One region of the Massilia sp. BKSP1R2A-1 genome, then DNA from elsewhere that is predicted to be linked to it. Evidence: predicted binding sites of a transcription regulator. Region 1 holds the regulator's gene; each other region holds the start of a gene.
The links. Region 1 encodes FNR, which switches genes on or off when oxygen is low (the NO sensors DNR and NnrR bind a similar motif). Its sites were predicted from a motif close to TTGATNNNNATCAA; they were not measured.
Positions count from the first base shown of each region.

Region 2: ACQ7JA_RS02270 (universal stress protein) is a predicted target of FNR. The motif match lies at 2,501-2,514, and genes of this name have one in related genera.
Region 3: ACQ7JA_RS02340 (universal stress protein) is a predicted target of FNR. The motif match lies at 2,188-2,201, and genes of this name have one in related genera.

Region 1 is NZ_JBOBRE010000010.1:103,754-108,919, reverse strand. Features, by position in the region: gene ACQ7JA_RS16435 (VOC family protein) at 1-309, shown strand, start outside; gene ACQ7JA_RS16430 (metallophosphoesterase) at 359-1,192, shown strand; gene ACQ7JA_RS16425 (DMT family transporter) at 1,197-2,126, opposite strand; gene ACQ7JA_RS16420 (AraC family transcriptional regulator) at 2,184-2,942, opposite strand; gene fnr (fumarate/nitrate reduction transcriptional regulator Fnr) at 2,957-3,721, opposite strand; gene ACQ7JA_RS16410 (hypothetical protein) at 3,830-5,166, opposite strand, start outside.
Region 2 is NZ_JBOBRE010000001.1:502,921-508,086, forward strand. Features, by position in the region: gene ACQ7JA_RS02255 (hypothetical protein) at 1-292, shown strand, start outside; gene ACQ7JA_RS02260 (zinc-dependent alcohol dehydrogenase family protein) at 301-1,305, shown strand; gene ACQ7JA_RS02265 (6-phosphofructokinase) at 1,339-2,454, shown strand; gene ACQ7JA_RS02270 (universal stress protein) at 2,632-3,069, shown strand; gene ACQ7JA_RS02275 (universal stress protein) at 3,084-3,569, shown strand; gene ACQ7JA_RS02280 (GGDEF domain-containing protein) at 3,615-4,769, shown strand; gene ACQ7JA_RS02285 (helix-turn-helix domain-containing protein) at 4,754-5,166, opposite strand, start outside.
Region 3 is NZ_JBOBRE010000001.1:519,595-524,760, forward strand. Features, by position in the region: gene ACQ7JA_RS02335 (PHA/PHB synthase family protein) at 1-1,244, opposite strand, end outside; gene ACQ7JA_RS02340 (universal stress protein) at 1,263-2,102, opposite strand; partial or broken gene ACQ7JA_RS02345 (hypothetical protein) at 2,455-2,568, opposite strand; gene ACQ7JA_RS02350 (hypothetical protein) at 2,948-3,565, shown strand; gene ACQ7JA_RS02355 (TonB-dependent receptor) at 3,549-5,166, opposite strand, start outside.

The DNA of each region.
Region 1 (5,166 bases):
GGCGGAGACGGCCCCGACTATTTCTGGGCCGACGAGCTGTTCGTCTCGAGCCGCAAGAGCCGCGCCGCGCAGGGCGTGCTCACCGGCCGCCACCACCTGGCCTTCCAGGCGCGCGACGGGAAGATGGTGAACGCCTTCTACTATGCGGCCCTCAAGGCCGGCGGCAGGGACAACGGCCGGCCCGGCGAGCGCCCCTACCATCCGGGCTACTACGGCGCCTTCGTGCTCGACCCCGACGGCAACAATATCGAGGCTGTCTACCACGGCAAAGCGAAGAGCAGCGCCCCTTTCGTGCGCATCACCTTCTGAGGGCCGCGCGGCGCAGGGTGGGCCTGAAACCCGCTATACTGCGCCGACCATGCGCATCCAGCTTTTCTCCGACCTGCACCTCGAACGCTACCCGGCGTTCGTCCCCCTGATCGACCCCGCCACCGACGTCGTCGTGCTGGCGGGCGACATCGGCTCCTACCAGTCCGGCTCGCGCCTCACCAGCGAGGACTTCGGCCTCGCACGCTTTTCGCCGCTGCGCGCGGGCGCCACGAACGCCCGGGTGCTCTACATCCCCGGCAACCACGAATTCGACGGCCTCGAATTCGACGAGGCCTACGCGCGCCTGCGCGCCACCTGCGCAGATCTCGGCATCGAATGGCTGGACCGCGAGACCCTCGTCATCGGCCACGTGCGCTTCATCGGCACCACCCTGTGGAGCGACTTCGATGCGCTGGCCGTGCAGGAGACGGTGCTGACGAAACAGCTGCAGCGCCGCGAAAAGGCGTTCCGGGCGGCGAACTACTACCTCGCCAAGAACACGACCCTGAAGGATGGCGTGCCGGTGCTGGCCGAAGGCATCCGCGCGATGTCGCTCGATTGCCAGGAATGGCTGCGCGGCGCCCTGGAGACGCCGTTCGAGGGCGCCACGGTCGCGGTGACGCACTTCGCGCCCAGCCTGCGCAGCGCCGATCCGCGCTACGGCCTCACGCCCGGCACCGCGGGCTTCTGCAACGCGCTCGACGCGCTGCTGCCGCTGGCCGATGTGTGGATGCACGGCCACCTGCACTGCGCCAACGATTACCTCGCCAGCGGCGAGAACGGGGACGGTCGCTGGTCCTGCCGCGTGGTGGCCAATCCGCTCGGCTACCTGAGCAAGGGGGAGCAGGAAGCCTTCCGCCCCGAGCTGGTCATCGACCTGTAAGGCTTCACTTCCTGTGCGCCGAGGCGCAGGACACCACGCCGCCCACCATCAGCACCAGCGCCGCCACCTCGAGCCCGGTCGGCCAGCGCGCCTCCCACATGAACCCGTACAGCGAGGCGAAGACGGTCTCGAACACGATCAGCTGCCCCGTCAGGGCCAGCGGCAGGCTGCGGCTGGCGTAGTTCCACAGGCCATTGCCCACCACCGAGCACAGGATCGCCACCGCCAGCGCCACGCCGCCGAAGCGCAGCCACTCGGCGCCCGCATGCCCGTCGCCGCCGAGCATGAAGGCCGGCACCGCGAGGACGACCGCTTGCGCCCCTGTCATGACGCCGGTGAGCAGGCTCCACTCGTGGGCCGTGATGCCGCCCAGGCGCGCCAGGCAGCGGCTGTTGGCCACCGCGTAGATGGTCCAGGATACCAGGGCGCCGACCGCGCAGGCCAGGCCCAGGGGCGCGCCGCCGCCCTGCGCGGAGGCCAGCGACTGCCAGGCGATGCAGCCCAGGCCGGCCGCGCCCAGCAGCAGGGCCGGGGCCAGGCGCCGCAGGGGCAGGGCGCCGTGGTCGCGGCTGCCGACCAGGGTGACGCTCAAGGGCAGCAGGCCGATCACGATCGCCGTCATCACGCCGCCGCCCGACTGCACGGCCTGGGCCACGAACAGGTAGTAGACGATGTTCCCGCACAGGCTGAGCCAGGCCAGCTGGCGCCATTCGCGCCAGCCCAGGCGGGGCAGCAGGCGGCGCCACATGGGGGCGACGAGCAGCGCCGCCACCAGCCCGTAGGCGAGATAGCGTCCTGCCGAGAGCTGCAAGGGCGTGAAGCCCGGCACGAGGATGGGGGCGAGGAAGACCAGGCCCCAGAAGGAGCCGGCGAGGATGCCGGCGCCGATGCCGAGCCGGGTGTCGTGAAGCGGGGTAGGCGATCGCGCGTGCATGAATTCTCCTGAAAGCGGAGATTCTGGGCTGCACGGCGGGCAGCATCTTGGCCGGGGCTACTGCGCCTTTGACCGCTTCTCGCGATGTTGCGTGCGGTAGGCGGCCGGTGTGGTGTCGAGCATGCGCCGCATCGCCCGCGTCAATGCGCTCTGCTCGGAGAAGCCGGCCGCCAGCGCGATCTCGGCGACCGGACGGTCGGTACTGCCGAGCAGCGTGCAGGCGCGCTTGAGGCGGCAGTCCAGCAGCCAGCCGTGCGGGCTGGCGTCCAGCTCCTCGCGGAACAGCGCGTGCAGGCGGCTCACGCTCAGGTTGGCCGCGCGCGCCATGGTCTCGGTGGTCCAGGGCAGGCCGGGATCGAGCTCGATGCGCGCGAGCAGGGCGGCCAGGCGCGAGGCGGGCCGGGGCGCGCCCATGCCCAGGGTATCGAGCAGCAGCGGCGCCCAGCCCTGCACCATCTGCGGCGCGAGCGGCTGGCTGTCCGCCAGGATGCCCATGAACTCGACCAGCTTGCGCGCCGCCGGGCCGATCCCGGTAAAGGGCCGCGCCAGCAGTCCGGCCCAGGGGCCGTGCGCGAAGGCCTCGGCCGCTACGTCGAGGATGAGGGAACGGTTGGCGACCCGGCTGTACTGGGAATGCCAGGCGCCGGGCGCGACCAGGGCCGCATGCAGGGGATCGAGCCGTTTCTCGCGGCCCTCGATCTCGAGCGCCACCTGGCCGCCGAGCGGCAGCACCACCTGGGCAAAGGCGTGGCGGTCGGCGTCACGCGTCTGGCCGTAGCTGCGCAGGTGCAGTTCGAAGCGCGGCGTGGGCTGCATGGAATATCCCGGGCTCAGCCCATCGGGCTGCACACATCGGTGCCGGCGGCGATCGCCTTGAGCTTGGCCGGGTCGAGCAGGGCGACTTCGCGCTTGTCGACCTCCAGCCAGCCCTGCTTCTTGAAGCGCGACAGCAGGCGGCTGATGCTTTCGATGGTCAGGCCCAGGTAGTTGCCGATATCCTCGCGCGACATGCGCAGCTGGAAGCGGTTCGGCGAATAGCCGCGCGCCGCGTAGCGGGCCGACAGGTTCACGAGGAAGACGGCGAAGCGCTGCTCGGCCCGCATATTGCCGAGCAGGAGCATGACGTTCTGCTCGCGCGTGATTTCCTGGCTCATGATGCGGTGGAAGTGGCGCAGCAGGGCCGGCACCTGGCCGAACAGCTCTTCCAGGCGCGAGAAGGGGATCTCGCAGACCTCGCTGTCTTCCAGCGTTACGGCATCGCAATGGTGGCTGCCGCTGATCGCATCCATGCCGAGCAGCTCGCCCGCCATCTGGAAGCCCGTGATCTGCTCTTCGCCGGCCGCATTCACCTGGTAGGTCTTGAAGTGGCCGAAGCGCACCGCATACAGGCTGCGGAAGGGCTCGCCCATCTTGTACAGGCGTTCGTCCTTGGCCAGCCGGCGGCGCCCGCCGATGATCTGGTCGAGGCGGTTGATGTCGGCATCCTCGAGTCCCATGGGCAGGCACAGCTGGTGCATGCTGCAATTGCTGCAGCTGGTCTTGAGGGCCTGGATGTTGAGCGGCGATTCGCCCGGCAGCGAGATGGCTTGGTTCATGGCGGAAAACGAAATGCTGACGAGGTCATTATAGACGGCTCGCCAGTTCCCGGCATTTCATTTTCTGGGAGGAAGCCGTCCGGGGCCGGCCCCGGACGGCGTGCAGGATTACAGATGGTGACGTCGTTCCGCCTTCATCCGGTAATACTCGCTACGGCCTTTCCGCACCACCGTGTCGGCGATCTGCGCTGCCTCGCCGGCTGCCTGGTTAACCGAGGCAAAGGCGTTCGGATCGTGCTTCAGGGCCTCGACGGTCTTGCGGGCCGGCTCGGAGCCGCTGAGGGCCAGGCCGAAGGTCGCCGATACGGCCAGCTCGGCCGCCAGGGTTTCGGCGCTCAGGGCCGTTACCCCGGTCCTGGCGGCATCAAGCTGCTCGAACGCCGCCTGCGGCGCGGCAAGGCTGCGGGCCAGGCCGATGTCGCCGGCAAGCTGCGCCAGGAAGTCGACCGCCGCCTGACTGGCCGAGCGGTTGGCCAGGTCGCCGAGCCGGATCAGGGCGATGTTCTTCGCATTGAAGACGGCGCGGCCGGTGCGCGGGCTTCTCACGAAGTCGATCAGGGCGCCGGTGGCGATCTCGCTGCCGATGTAGCCGAGGGTGGCCACGATCTGGCCCAGGTACTGCTCGTGCTTTTCCGGCTCGTTCACCAGCCAGTCGAGCAGCTTGCGCGCATCCGCTTCGCCATATTGCGAGGCCAGCTCCCAGGGCACGCCCTCGATCCAGGGCTGGCGGACGAAGTCGCGCACGTCCGCCGGCGCCTGCAGGCCCTGCATATCGCAGTTGCAGCCGCTGGCCGGCAGCACCTTGCCGGCGATGTTCAGGGGGCCGGCCAGGTAGGCCGCCGACTCGGCGGCATTGACCACGTTGTGGTCGGACCCGACCGACGGGAACATGACGGCGCGCGGGTCGTCGGTGCGGTGGCCCAGGCCGCAGTTGTGACCATACTCGTGGACCCAGATCAGGCCTTCCTGGCCGGCGTCGAAGCGCACCGCGGCCACGTTGACGTTGGCGCTGCCGACCGGGGCGCAGCCGATGATGTTGTCGCCGGGGCCGCCGCACCAGCGGATCGCCTGCACGACCTTGACCCCGGAGCCGGCCGTCAACAGCGCGGTCAGGTCGGCCGAGGTCGCGATGGTCGCCGGGACGGTTGCCGGCAGCACGCGGACCGCGCCGTTGCGAACGAACTGGACGGCCGTGGCGACGTCCGGGCCGGTGTCGTCGTTCTGCAGGATGGTGCCCATGTCGCCCAGGATCCGGTCAGCCTCGGCCTCGGATAGTAGAACGCTGCTGTGGCGGTGCACCGTCACCGACACGGTCCGGGTGCCGGTCACCGCCGGGTTCACCACCAGGTAGTCGGCGTAGATCGAGATGTCCGAGGGCCATTCGATATTGACCCAGATGTCGACCCCGCCCGCGCGCGGGGCCACGTTGTGGAGCGTGTAGCGGG
Region 2 (5,166 bases), on a different contig from region 1:
CCAGTGGGCCAACGTGCTGCGCCTGCGCCAGGAAAACTACCCGGTCATCGGCTTCACGTGGTACAGCCTGACCGACCAGCTCGACTGGGACATCGACGGGCGCGCGGCGCATGGCCACGTGGTGGCCAACGGACTGTTTGACCTGGAGCGGCGGATCCGCCGCGCCGGCGTGGAATACCGGCGCATCGTCCGGGCCTGGAGCGGCGCCCTGGCCGACACCGGCGTTCCGGCATGCATGCCGGACTGGATCGGCGCACGAGAGGATACGGCCCTCGGGGAGACCGCCCGGTGAGCGCATCGATGACGGCGATGCTGCTGGACGCGCCAGGCCGCCGCCTGCGCAGGGCGACGCTCCCTGTCCCGGCGCCGCAGGGGCACGAGATCCTGATCAAGGTGGGGGCCTGCGCCGTCTGCCGGACCGACCTGCACATCGTCGACGGCGAACTGCCCCCGCACCTGCTGCCGCTCATTCCCGGCCACGAGATCGCCGGCCGCGTCGCCGGCGCCGGCCCGCTGGCGGCGCGCTTCTTCCTCGGGCAGCGGGTCGGTGTGCCATGGCTCGGAGGCAGTTGCGGCGCCTGCGACTACTGCCGTGCAGGCCGCGAGAACCTGTGCGAGCACGCGGTGTTCACCGGCTACGATCGCCATGGCGGTTTTGCCGAATACGCGCTGGCGGACGAGCGCTACTGCTTCGCGCTGCCCGCGGCCTACGACGACGCGCACGCGGCCCCGCTGCTGTGCGCGGGGCTGATCGGCTACCGCGCCTACGCCATGACGGGCGAGGCGCACCGGCTCGGGCTGTACGGCTTCGGCGCCGCCGCCCACCTGCTGGCCCAGCTGGCGCTGCGCGAGGGACGCAAGGTGCATGCCTTCACCCGGCCCGGCGACGGCCGTTCGCAGGACTTCGCGCGCTCGCTCGGGGCCAGCTGGGCCGGGGATGCCGGGACGGCGCCGCCCGTGCCGCTCGATGCCGCCATCCTGTTCGCCCCTGCCGGGGAGCTGGTGCCGCAGGCCCTGGCGGCCACGCGCAAGGGCGGGGTGGTGGTCTGCGCCGGCATCCACATGAGCGACATCCCGTCCTTTCCCTACTCCCTGCTGTGGGGCGAGCGCTGCCTGCGCTCGGTGGCGAACCTGCGCCGCGCGGATGGTGCGGCCTACTTCCGCAAGGTCGCCCACGGCGAGGTAGCCACTTCCGTGACAGCCTATCCGCTGGAGGCGGCGAATGCGGCGCTGGACGCGCTGCGCGCCGGCCGCATCGACGGCGCCGCGGTGCTGGTGCCGGCGCAGAAGGAAGCCATGCCATAATCGCTCCGACACGCGATCGAAAGGAGGCCCGCCATGGGACTGCCCATCCAGCGCATTGCCATCGTCACCGGCGGCGGCGACGCCCCGGGCCTGAATGCCGTCATCCGTGCCGTCGTGCTCGCGTCCAGCGGCCTGGGCTGGGAGTGCTGGGGCATCCGTGACGGTTTCAACGGCTTGCTCGCGCCCGGCAGCTGCCTCGGCGAGCCTGTGCTGCGCCTTCTGCCCGAGGCGGTGCATGGCATCGGCCACCTGGGCGGCACCGTCATCGGCAGCACCAGCCGCGGCAACCCGCTGCGCTATCCGGAGCCAGGCGGCGCCGCGGTGCGCGACCGCAGCGACGAGTTGCTCGCGCTGCTGCGCGCCGGCGGCGTCGATGCCCTGGTGATGGTCGGCGGCGACAGTTCGATGGACATCGCGGCCTGCCTGCAGGGCAAGGGATTGCCCGTGGTCGGGGTGCCCAAGACCATCGACAATGACCTCGACGGCACCAACCAGACCTTCGGCTTCGATACCGCGGTCGGCTTTGCCACCGAATGCATCGACCGGCTGCACACCACCGCCGACAGCCAGCACCGCGTCATGGTGGTCGAGGTGATGGGCCGCTACGCCGGCTGGATCGCCCTGCACGCGGGCCTGGCCGGGGGCGCCCATGCGATCCTGCTGCCGGAAATTCCCTTCGACATCGACGCCGTGGCCCAGGCCATCGCCCGGCGCCAGGCGGCGGGGCGCGGCCATGCCATCGTGGTGGCTGCCGAGGGTGCGCAGCCGCGCGGAGGCCGGCCGGAAGTCCGGGCGGCGCCCGGCGCCGGCCATGCCGAGCGCCTGGGCGGGATCGGCGCCTGGGTCGAGACTGCACTGGCCGGGCGGCTGGACAAGGAATGCCGCAGCGTGGTGCTGGGCCACCTGCTGCGCGGCGGCAGTCCCTCGTCCTTCGACCGGGTCGCCGCCTCGCGCTTCGGCGCGGCCGCGGTGCGGGCGCTGGCGCAGGGGCAGTCCGGCGTGATGGTGGCGCTGGACGGCGAGGACATCGTGACCGTGCCGCTGGCCGACGTGGCGGGGCGTAACAGACGGGTTCCTGTCGATGGCGATACGGTGCGCACGGCGCGCGAACTCGGCATTTGCTTCGGCGACAGCCAGCCATTCGGGTGATCCGGCCCTTGCTGGCAGCGATCGCGGCGGCCGGCTTCCTTAATTTTTGATCTCGGTCAAACAAAATGCGTGACCGCATGAACAGACTGAGGGGGAAGCAATCGAACGTCCACCAACCGGGCATCCGCCCGGTCAACCCTGCCGGCGCCGCCGGTTCTTCTCTCCTGGAGGTTTGTCATGTACACGCGCATCCTGCTGCCGACCGACGGTTCGGAGGCGTCCGATCGCGCCATCCGCGCGGGCGTCGATTTCGCCCGCAGCGTCGGGGCCGAGGTGGTCGCGATGACGGCCACGCCGGAATTTCACACGTTTACCGCCAATGCCGAGATGCTGGAGCAGACCCGCGACGAATACCTGACGGCCAGCCGGGCACACGGCCAGCAGCTGCTCGACGGGGCGGCGGCAGTGGCGCGCGAGGCCGGGGTTCCCTGCAGCACCGTCCAGATGGTCTCGGACGATCCCCACGAGGCCATCATCTCCGCCGCGCGCGACAGGATGTGCGACCTGATCGTCATGGCCTCGCACGGCCGGCGCGGCATCAAGGGCCTGCTGCTGGGCAGCGAGACCCAGAAAGTGCTGGTCCACAGCGCGATTCCGGTGCTGGTGCACCGCTAGGACAAGGAGGCCACATGTACCGCCGCATCCTGGTCCCGACCGACGGGTCCCCCGTGTCCGAGCTGGCCGCCGACGCCGCCATCGACTTCGCGCGCGCCTGCGGCAGCGAGATCGTCGCCCTCTCCGTCGCCGTCCCCGAGCCGGCCTTCCAGTCGCTCGAGGGCGCGGTGCCCTGGGACCCCGGGCTGCAGATGGACCTGATGATGAAGCAGGCCGAGGAATTCGCCAATGCCCTTGCCGGACGCGCCAGCAAGGCAGGGGTGCCCTGCACGACGGTGGCGAGCTGCGCGCTCGACCCGGCCGAAGCGATCGGCGACGTGGCGCGCGAGCGTGGCTGCGACCTGATCGTCATGGGCTCGCATGGCCGGCGCGGCCTGAGCCGCCTGCTGGCCGGGAGCGTGACCCAGGGCGTGCTGGCCTATGCCCCGGTCCCGGTGATGGTGCTGCGACCGCCGCTGGAAGAGGGCGGAGCCGGCCGCCGTCCCGCGGCCCCGGCCTGAACGGGCGGCAAGGTGCGCTTCGGAAAGGGAGCCGCAGCCTTGCGCATGGCGGCGCGACAGGACCACCCGCAAGACAGTGGGGCAGCCGGCGCGGGCTGGCGGCCGGGCGCCCTGGCCGACCGGCTCGCCGGCAGGCTCGACCCGGATGCCGAGCGGGAATTCGGCCAGACGCTGGACCGCACCCTGTCCGACGCGCTGCCCGCCCTCGGCCTCGTGTTCGGGATCGGGGTCCTGCTGTTCGGCGCCTGGGACTACTGGATCGCTCCCGCCCTGGCCTCGACCACCATGGTGGTCCGCCTGTCGCTGGTGCTGCTGGGCGCGCCCGGCTACTTCGCCTGGCGCGGACGCTTCCCGATCGCCTGGCGCTGCGCCCTGGTCTACATCACCCATGCCGGCGCCATGGTCTACAGCTCCGCGCTGCTGCCGGGCGGCCTGGTGCTGGCGATGCCGGCGATCACGGGCGCGATGTTTCCCCTGGCCCTGGTCGAGCCGCGCCTGCAACGCCTGGCCGGGCTCGTGCTGCCGCCTTCGCTGCTGTTCCTGTTGCTGGGGGCGGTGGTGCTGCCGCCCACGGTGTTCGCCAGCTGCGCCCTCATCTATGCCCTGGTGCTGGTACTGGTAACCGCCGTTGCGCTGTTCCAGGGTCGCCTGCTGCGCGCCGACTTCCTGGCCGAGCGCGCGCTGGCCTGGACCGCCCGCCACGACAGCCTGAGCGGCGTGCTGGCGCGCGGCTATCTGGTCGAGCTGGCCGGGCACGACCTCGCGCTGGCGCGGCGCTATGGACGCCCGCTTGCCATCGCCATGCTCGACATCGACTATTTCAAGCGCGTCAACGACCGCTGGGGACACGCGGTGGGCGACGCGCTGCTGTGCGCGGTGAGCCGGGCCTGTTCCGCCCAGCTGCGCGCCAGCGACTACTTCGGCCGTGTGGGCGGCGAGGAATTCGTCTGCGTCATGCCCGAGACCGGGGAAGCGGAGGCCCTGGCCTGCGCCGAACGCATGCGCCTGGCGGCGGCCGCCATCCGGCTGGAGACGCCGGACGGCACGGTGGCCTGCACGATCAGCCTCGGCGTGGCCGCGCTCGACCCCGCCCATGCCGACTTCGGCGCGCTGCTGGCCGCCGCCGACGCCGCGATGTACCGGGCCAAGGCCACGGGCCGGAACCGGGTCGAGCTGGCGCAGGGTCAGGCGGGCGAATGATGCTCCCCAGGCGTTCGCAGCAGGGCTTCGAGGCGGTCGCGCCGCAGCAGCGCGATGTCGCGCCCGTCCACGGCAATCCAGCCGGCCTTGCGCAAGCGCGCCAGCTGCCGGCTGACGCTCTCGATGGTCAGTCCGAGATGGTTGCCGATGTCCGCCCGCGACATCGGCAGGTGCAGATGCCCGGCGGGCAGGCCATCCTGCGCCTGGCGCGCCGACAGGGCCAGCAGCAGGCTGGCCAGGCGTACGCCGGCGGGCAGCCTGGCCTGCAGCAGCAGCGCTCCCTCGCGTGCGATCTCCATGCTCATCGCGGCGTGGAAACGCTGCATCAGACTTGGCGTGCGGAGCAGAGCCGCCTGCAAGCCGGCATAGGGGATCTCGCAAACTTCGCTGAAGGTCA
Region 3 (5,166 bases), on a different contig from region 1:
AGGCGGCGCGACCAGACCAGGTCGTTCGAGCGGAGCAGCTGGAAGGCGCCGGCCATCTGGCGCGTGTCGAGGTAGCCCTGCTGCCACATCGCCGCTTCGAGGAAGGCGACCTCGCTGTCGTCGATGAAGAGCGAGAGTTCGCCCGGCTCGGTAAAGTCGACCTGGGCCGCGAGCAGGGTCATGCTGGCGAGGCGCTCGTCGCCGTGGCGCGCCATGGCCGCGGCGGCGATGGCCAGCAGGGTGCCGCCGAGGCAGTAGCCGCAGGCGTTGATGCGATGTGCGCCGGTCTGGGCCGCGATGGTGTCGAGGGCCGCCATCACGCCCAGCTGGCGATAGTCCTCGAGCGAGAGCTCGCGGTCTGGTGCATCCGGGTTTTTCCAGGAAATCATGTACACCGTGTGTCCTCGTTCGACCAGGTAGCGCACCAGGGAATTGTGCGGCGACAGGTCGAGGATGTAGTACTTCATGATCCAGGCCGGCACCACCAGCAGCGGCGCGGCATGCACCTGCGGGGTCTGCGGGGCGTAGCGGATCAGCTCGACGAGGCGGTTCTTCATCACCACCGTTCCGGGCGTGAGCGCGACGTCGCGGCCGGGCCGGTAGGCGACCGGGGCGGCGGCCCCCGCCAGCGTCCGGCGCAGGTCGCCAATGGCGCGCAGCGCCCCGTGCACCAGGTTTTCGCCGCCGCGCGCCAGCGTGACGCCCTGGGCCACCGGGTTGGTGGCGATGAAGTTGGAGGGCGCCATGCTGTCCAGCAGCTGGCGCGCGACGAAGGTGACGACGTCGGAATGGTGGGGCGAGACCCCGCGCACCCCGCTGGTGGCGCGGTGCCACCACTTCTGGGTCAGCAGGAAGCCCTGGCTGATGCCGCTCCAGGGCCAGGCATGCCAGGCCGGGTCGCTGAAACGCTTGTCCTGGGCCAGCGGGCGCACGGCTTCTCCGCCATTGCCGAGCACCGCGCCGGCGCAGTAGCGCAGCCACTCGGCCCAGTCGGTGGCGGCCTGGATGCCGAGCTCGACCTGCTTGGCCGGCGACAGCAGCAGGTGAGCGGCCCAGTCCTGCCAGGCTGCGCCCAGCGCAGCCGGGGAAATATGGCCGGTCAGGCGGCCCAGCCAGGCGTTGAGCGCCAGGTCGATGTGGGCGTGCTCGATGCGGGTTTCCGGGTAGCGCGGGCGGATGCCGCCCTGCCAGGCGCTGGCCTCGCGCCGCTGCTCGCTGGGCGGTATCTCGTTGCGCACGTTCATGTCGGCCTCGCGGCGCACTCAGTGGGCAAGCAGCAGTGGCACCGGGGCGCGCTCGAGCAGCTCGCGGGTGGCGCCGCCCAGCATCCATTCACGATAGCGGCTGTGGCCGTAGGCGCCGGCCACGATCAGGCCGGCGCCACTGTCGCGCGCGACGCCGATCAGGGCGTTGCCGGCCGTCGCCCTGCTGCGCTCCACGACCACGTCGACCTTCACCCCGTGGCGCGCCAGGTACAGCGCCATGTCGGCGCCCGGTTCTTCGCCGTGCAGCCCCGAGAGGGTATCGGGATTGACCAGCACCAGCTTGACGCTCGCCGCCCGGCACAGGAGGGGCAGGGCGGCGTCGAGGGCGCGCAGGGCCCGGCTGCCGCCGTCCCAGCCGGCCACCACGGTGCCGTCGAGCGCTTCGTCGCCGTAGGCTTCCGGAACCAGCAGCACGGGCCGCACGCCGTTCAGGACGAGGTGGGCGGGCAGGCCGCGCGGCGTGGACGGCGCCGCATCGCCATGCGGCGGGTCCTGGCTCAGCACCAGCAGGTCGGCGTAGCGCGACTGCAGCAGCAGCGCGTAGGCGGGATCTTCCTCGGCCAGCCGCGCTTCGAAAGAAACCAGGCCCAACCGTCCGGCCTGTTCGGTAAAGGCATCGAGGCGCTGGCGGGCGTTCGCGCGCAGGGCGTCGAGGTCGACCACCGGCACCGGCGGCGAGACTGCGCCGGCCAGCAGGGCCAGGTCCACCCAGGAGATGCCCGTGGAGGCGCTGCCGACCAGGTGGGCCCCGTGCTCGATGGCCAGGCGGGCGCCCGCGCGCAGCCGGCTTTCCTGGCGTGGACTTCCGTCGACATGGACGACGATGGTCTTGATCATGGCTGTGCCTTTCAGGTCTGGGTGTGGCCGGATGGACGCCCGTGCGCCCGTTCCAGAACGATCCGGCCTGGCGTGACTGATGTGTTTGACCTGGATCAAATTCGCCGCCTTGCGGCGAACAGCGCCGCCACCAGCAGCAATCCCGCGCTCCAGAGGAGGGGCGCGTCCGGCTCCGGCACCGGGCTGAGCAGTGCGGGCATGCACTGGAACGCGTCGTCGATCCGGCAGGCCAGGGAAGCAATCTGGCGTCCCTCGTTGCGCCCACCGCCTGGCCGGCGTCGTTGATGCCGAACGCATCGCTGCGGCCGCCACTGAAAGCCCCGAGGTCGCGCATTTGCCCGTTTGCATGCAGGAAGGCGTGGTCGTGGCCAAGGCAGATGGCGAACGCCCCGGCTACCTGTCCGCTGAATTTGATGGCGCGCCGAGGTCCTGGATCGTGCCGCCGCAAAATATCGCGGCGCGCCACTGGCCCGGGGAAAGCTGGTGCTGTCCGGTGACCTGGCCCGCGTTGTCGATGTCGGCCGAGTAGTCGTGCGGCGTGCCCAGGAAGCGCAGGGGCGGTGTGGCGCCCGGCGTCCGCACCGCGGCCCGGATCGCGCGGTCGGCGTTGAACCCATTGCCCGCGATCTGGCCGAGCTCGTTGATCCCCTTGGCCTAGTCGAGACGCGGGATCAGGGTCATCTCATGGGCCAGTTGCTGGGCCTGCGCAGCGGGCCGCCAGCAGCAGCGGCACGAACAGGAATTTTTTTGATGGGCATGGCAAGCCCGCGTTCGATAAATCTGCTTAGACCCCACCGCGCCGAAAACGAGCGCTGAAAGTCGTCGCGGGGATTTCGCTGTCAAAGTTGCGCAACGGCTTCGTCGACGATTTTGCGCCACCGCAGAGCGGCGCCGGCGACATCAACGAAAAAGGCCAGGTGCTGTTCGACCATGCCCCGGAAGGTGTCGCCTACCGCGCTGCCGTGTACAGCGGCGGCGGCCTGCACGACTTGCCGCGCTTCGCGGGCAACTACGTGTCCGGCCGCGCCATCGACGACGCCGGCTGGGTGACCGGCCACCTCACCACCGCCATCGGGCGCTACCATGCCTATGTCTATGACGGCGGCACGGTCACCGACCTGACGCCCTGGTCGGTGACCAGCTTCGGCGTCGACATCAACAATCTCGGCCAGGTGGTCGGTACGGTCGACGGCCGCGCCCTCCTGTACGAGGACCGCACATTGATCGACCTGAACACGCTGATCGATCCCCAGGCCGACCTGCTGCTGACGGAAGCGCTCGCGATCAACGACCGCGGCCAGATCCTGGCCCGGTCCTGCGACCGCGCCGGCGTGTTCTGCTATGACACCATGCTGCTCGATCCGGTGCCGGCGGTGCCGGAGCCGGCGCATTGGACGACGCTGGCGGCGGGGCTGGCAGTTCTGGGGGCGGCACGGTGGTCGCGCGTCAGAGCCGGACGTTGAGCGAGAGATAGGCAGCGCGGCCCGGTCCGGACGAGAAACTGGGCTGGGCTTGTGCCGCCGGCCAGAAGAAGTTGTCGTACCAGGCGTACTCGTACCGGCGGTCGGCGAGGTTCTTGATCTGTAGATCGATGCTGGTGCGCTTCGACAGCTGGTAGCGCACATTGGCGTCGAAGAGCACGAAGCCGCCATACTTGCCCGCCGTGTTCGGGCTGTCGATGTAGTAGTCGCCCTGGGCGCGGCCCTGCAGGCCGAAGCGCCAGGCATCGCCCGCGCGGTATTCGAGCCCGGCATTGCTGATGTGGCGCGGGGTCGAGAACACTTCCTTGCCGGCGAGCGAAGCGCCGTCGGCGGCGAAGGCGCGCGTTACTTCGGCCTTCTGCAGCGAGTGCGCCACCCACAGCTCGAGGCTGTCGCCGACGTGGCCGGACAGCTGGACGTCCACGCCTTCGCGGCGGGTCTCGCCCAGGCCCACGGTGGTGCCGGTGGCCGGCATGTTCGCCACTTCATCCGTGGCGTCCTGGCGCCACACCGCCAGGCGCAGGTCGGCCTGTTGCGCCGGCTTGAACTTCACGCCCAGCTCCTTGCCGGTGTTGATGGAAGGGGCGAAGCGGGCCTGGCCTGGCGTCAGGTAGGCGGGGGCGCCGGCGCCGGTGAGCACCTGGAAGGTGCGGCCCCAGTTGGCGTACACGTTCAGGTTCTCGATCGGCGTGTAGACCATGCTCAGCTTGGGCTGGCGGATCGTTCCGTAGTCCTGCAGCGCGGCGCGCCGGCCGGTCGCACGGAACAGGTTCTCGCCCGAGAAGCGGTCCACGCGCAGGCCGGGCACCAGCTTGAGCTTGTCGCCGAGGCGCACGATGGCCTGCAGGTAGGCGCCGACGTTGTTGAAGCTGTAGCGCTCGTCGTTCTGGGTCTGGGCCGGCGTCGAATAATCGGTCGGCAGGGCGTAGCTGAAGCGGTAGCGCTGGTAGCCGTTGCGCTGGCGCTCTGTGCTGGCGCCGCCGTCGAGCGTGATCCGGTCGTTCAGGCGCCAGGTGAGGGTAGAGATGAACCCCGTCTGCTCCTCGTCCCAGATGCGGCGCTGGCGCGGGGCGGTGCCTGCCGGGTTGCTGGTGAAGGTGACGCGGCGGTCGTCCTCGTAGTTGTTGAAGTAGAGCTTGTTGCTCCAGAAAGCGTTCGGCGTGATCTGCCAGTCGAGGTGGGCGCTGGCGTGGTGCATCTCGCGCTCGCTGCGGTCGTTGGCGTTCTTCGCCGGCGACTGGCGGCGGTCGGCGCGCAGCTCGCTGGCGGTCAGGAAGCCCGGTTCGCCGGCATCGTGGCGGTAGCTGCGCAGCACCAGGCCGCCACGCAGGGTATTGTCCGCCGACGCTAGAAACCACTTGCCGCCCAGCGAATATTTATCCGAACCGCTGCCGCGGTATTCGTCGGTGTCCTGTTTCGCAAGGAAATAGTTCTGGGCGAAGCCCTTCGATTCGCGGCCCAGCGCCAGCTGCACTTCGCGGGTGTCGAAGCTGCCCAGGGTGAAGCGGGCGTCCGTGTAGTTGCCGCCCTGGCGGGTGCCGAAGTTGATGTTGCCGCCGATATTGTGCAGGCCGTAGCGCGGG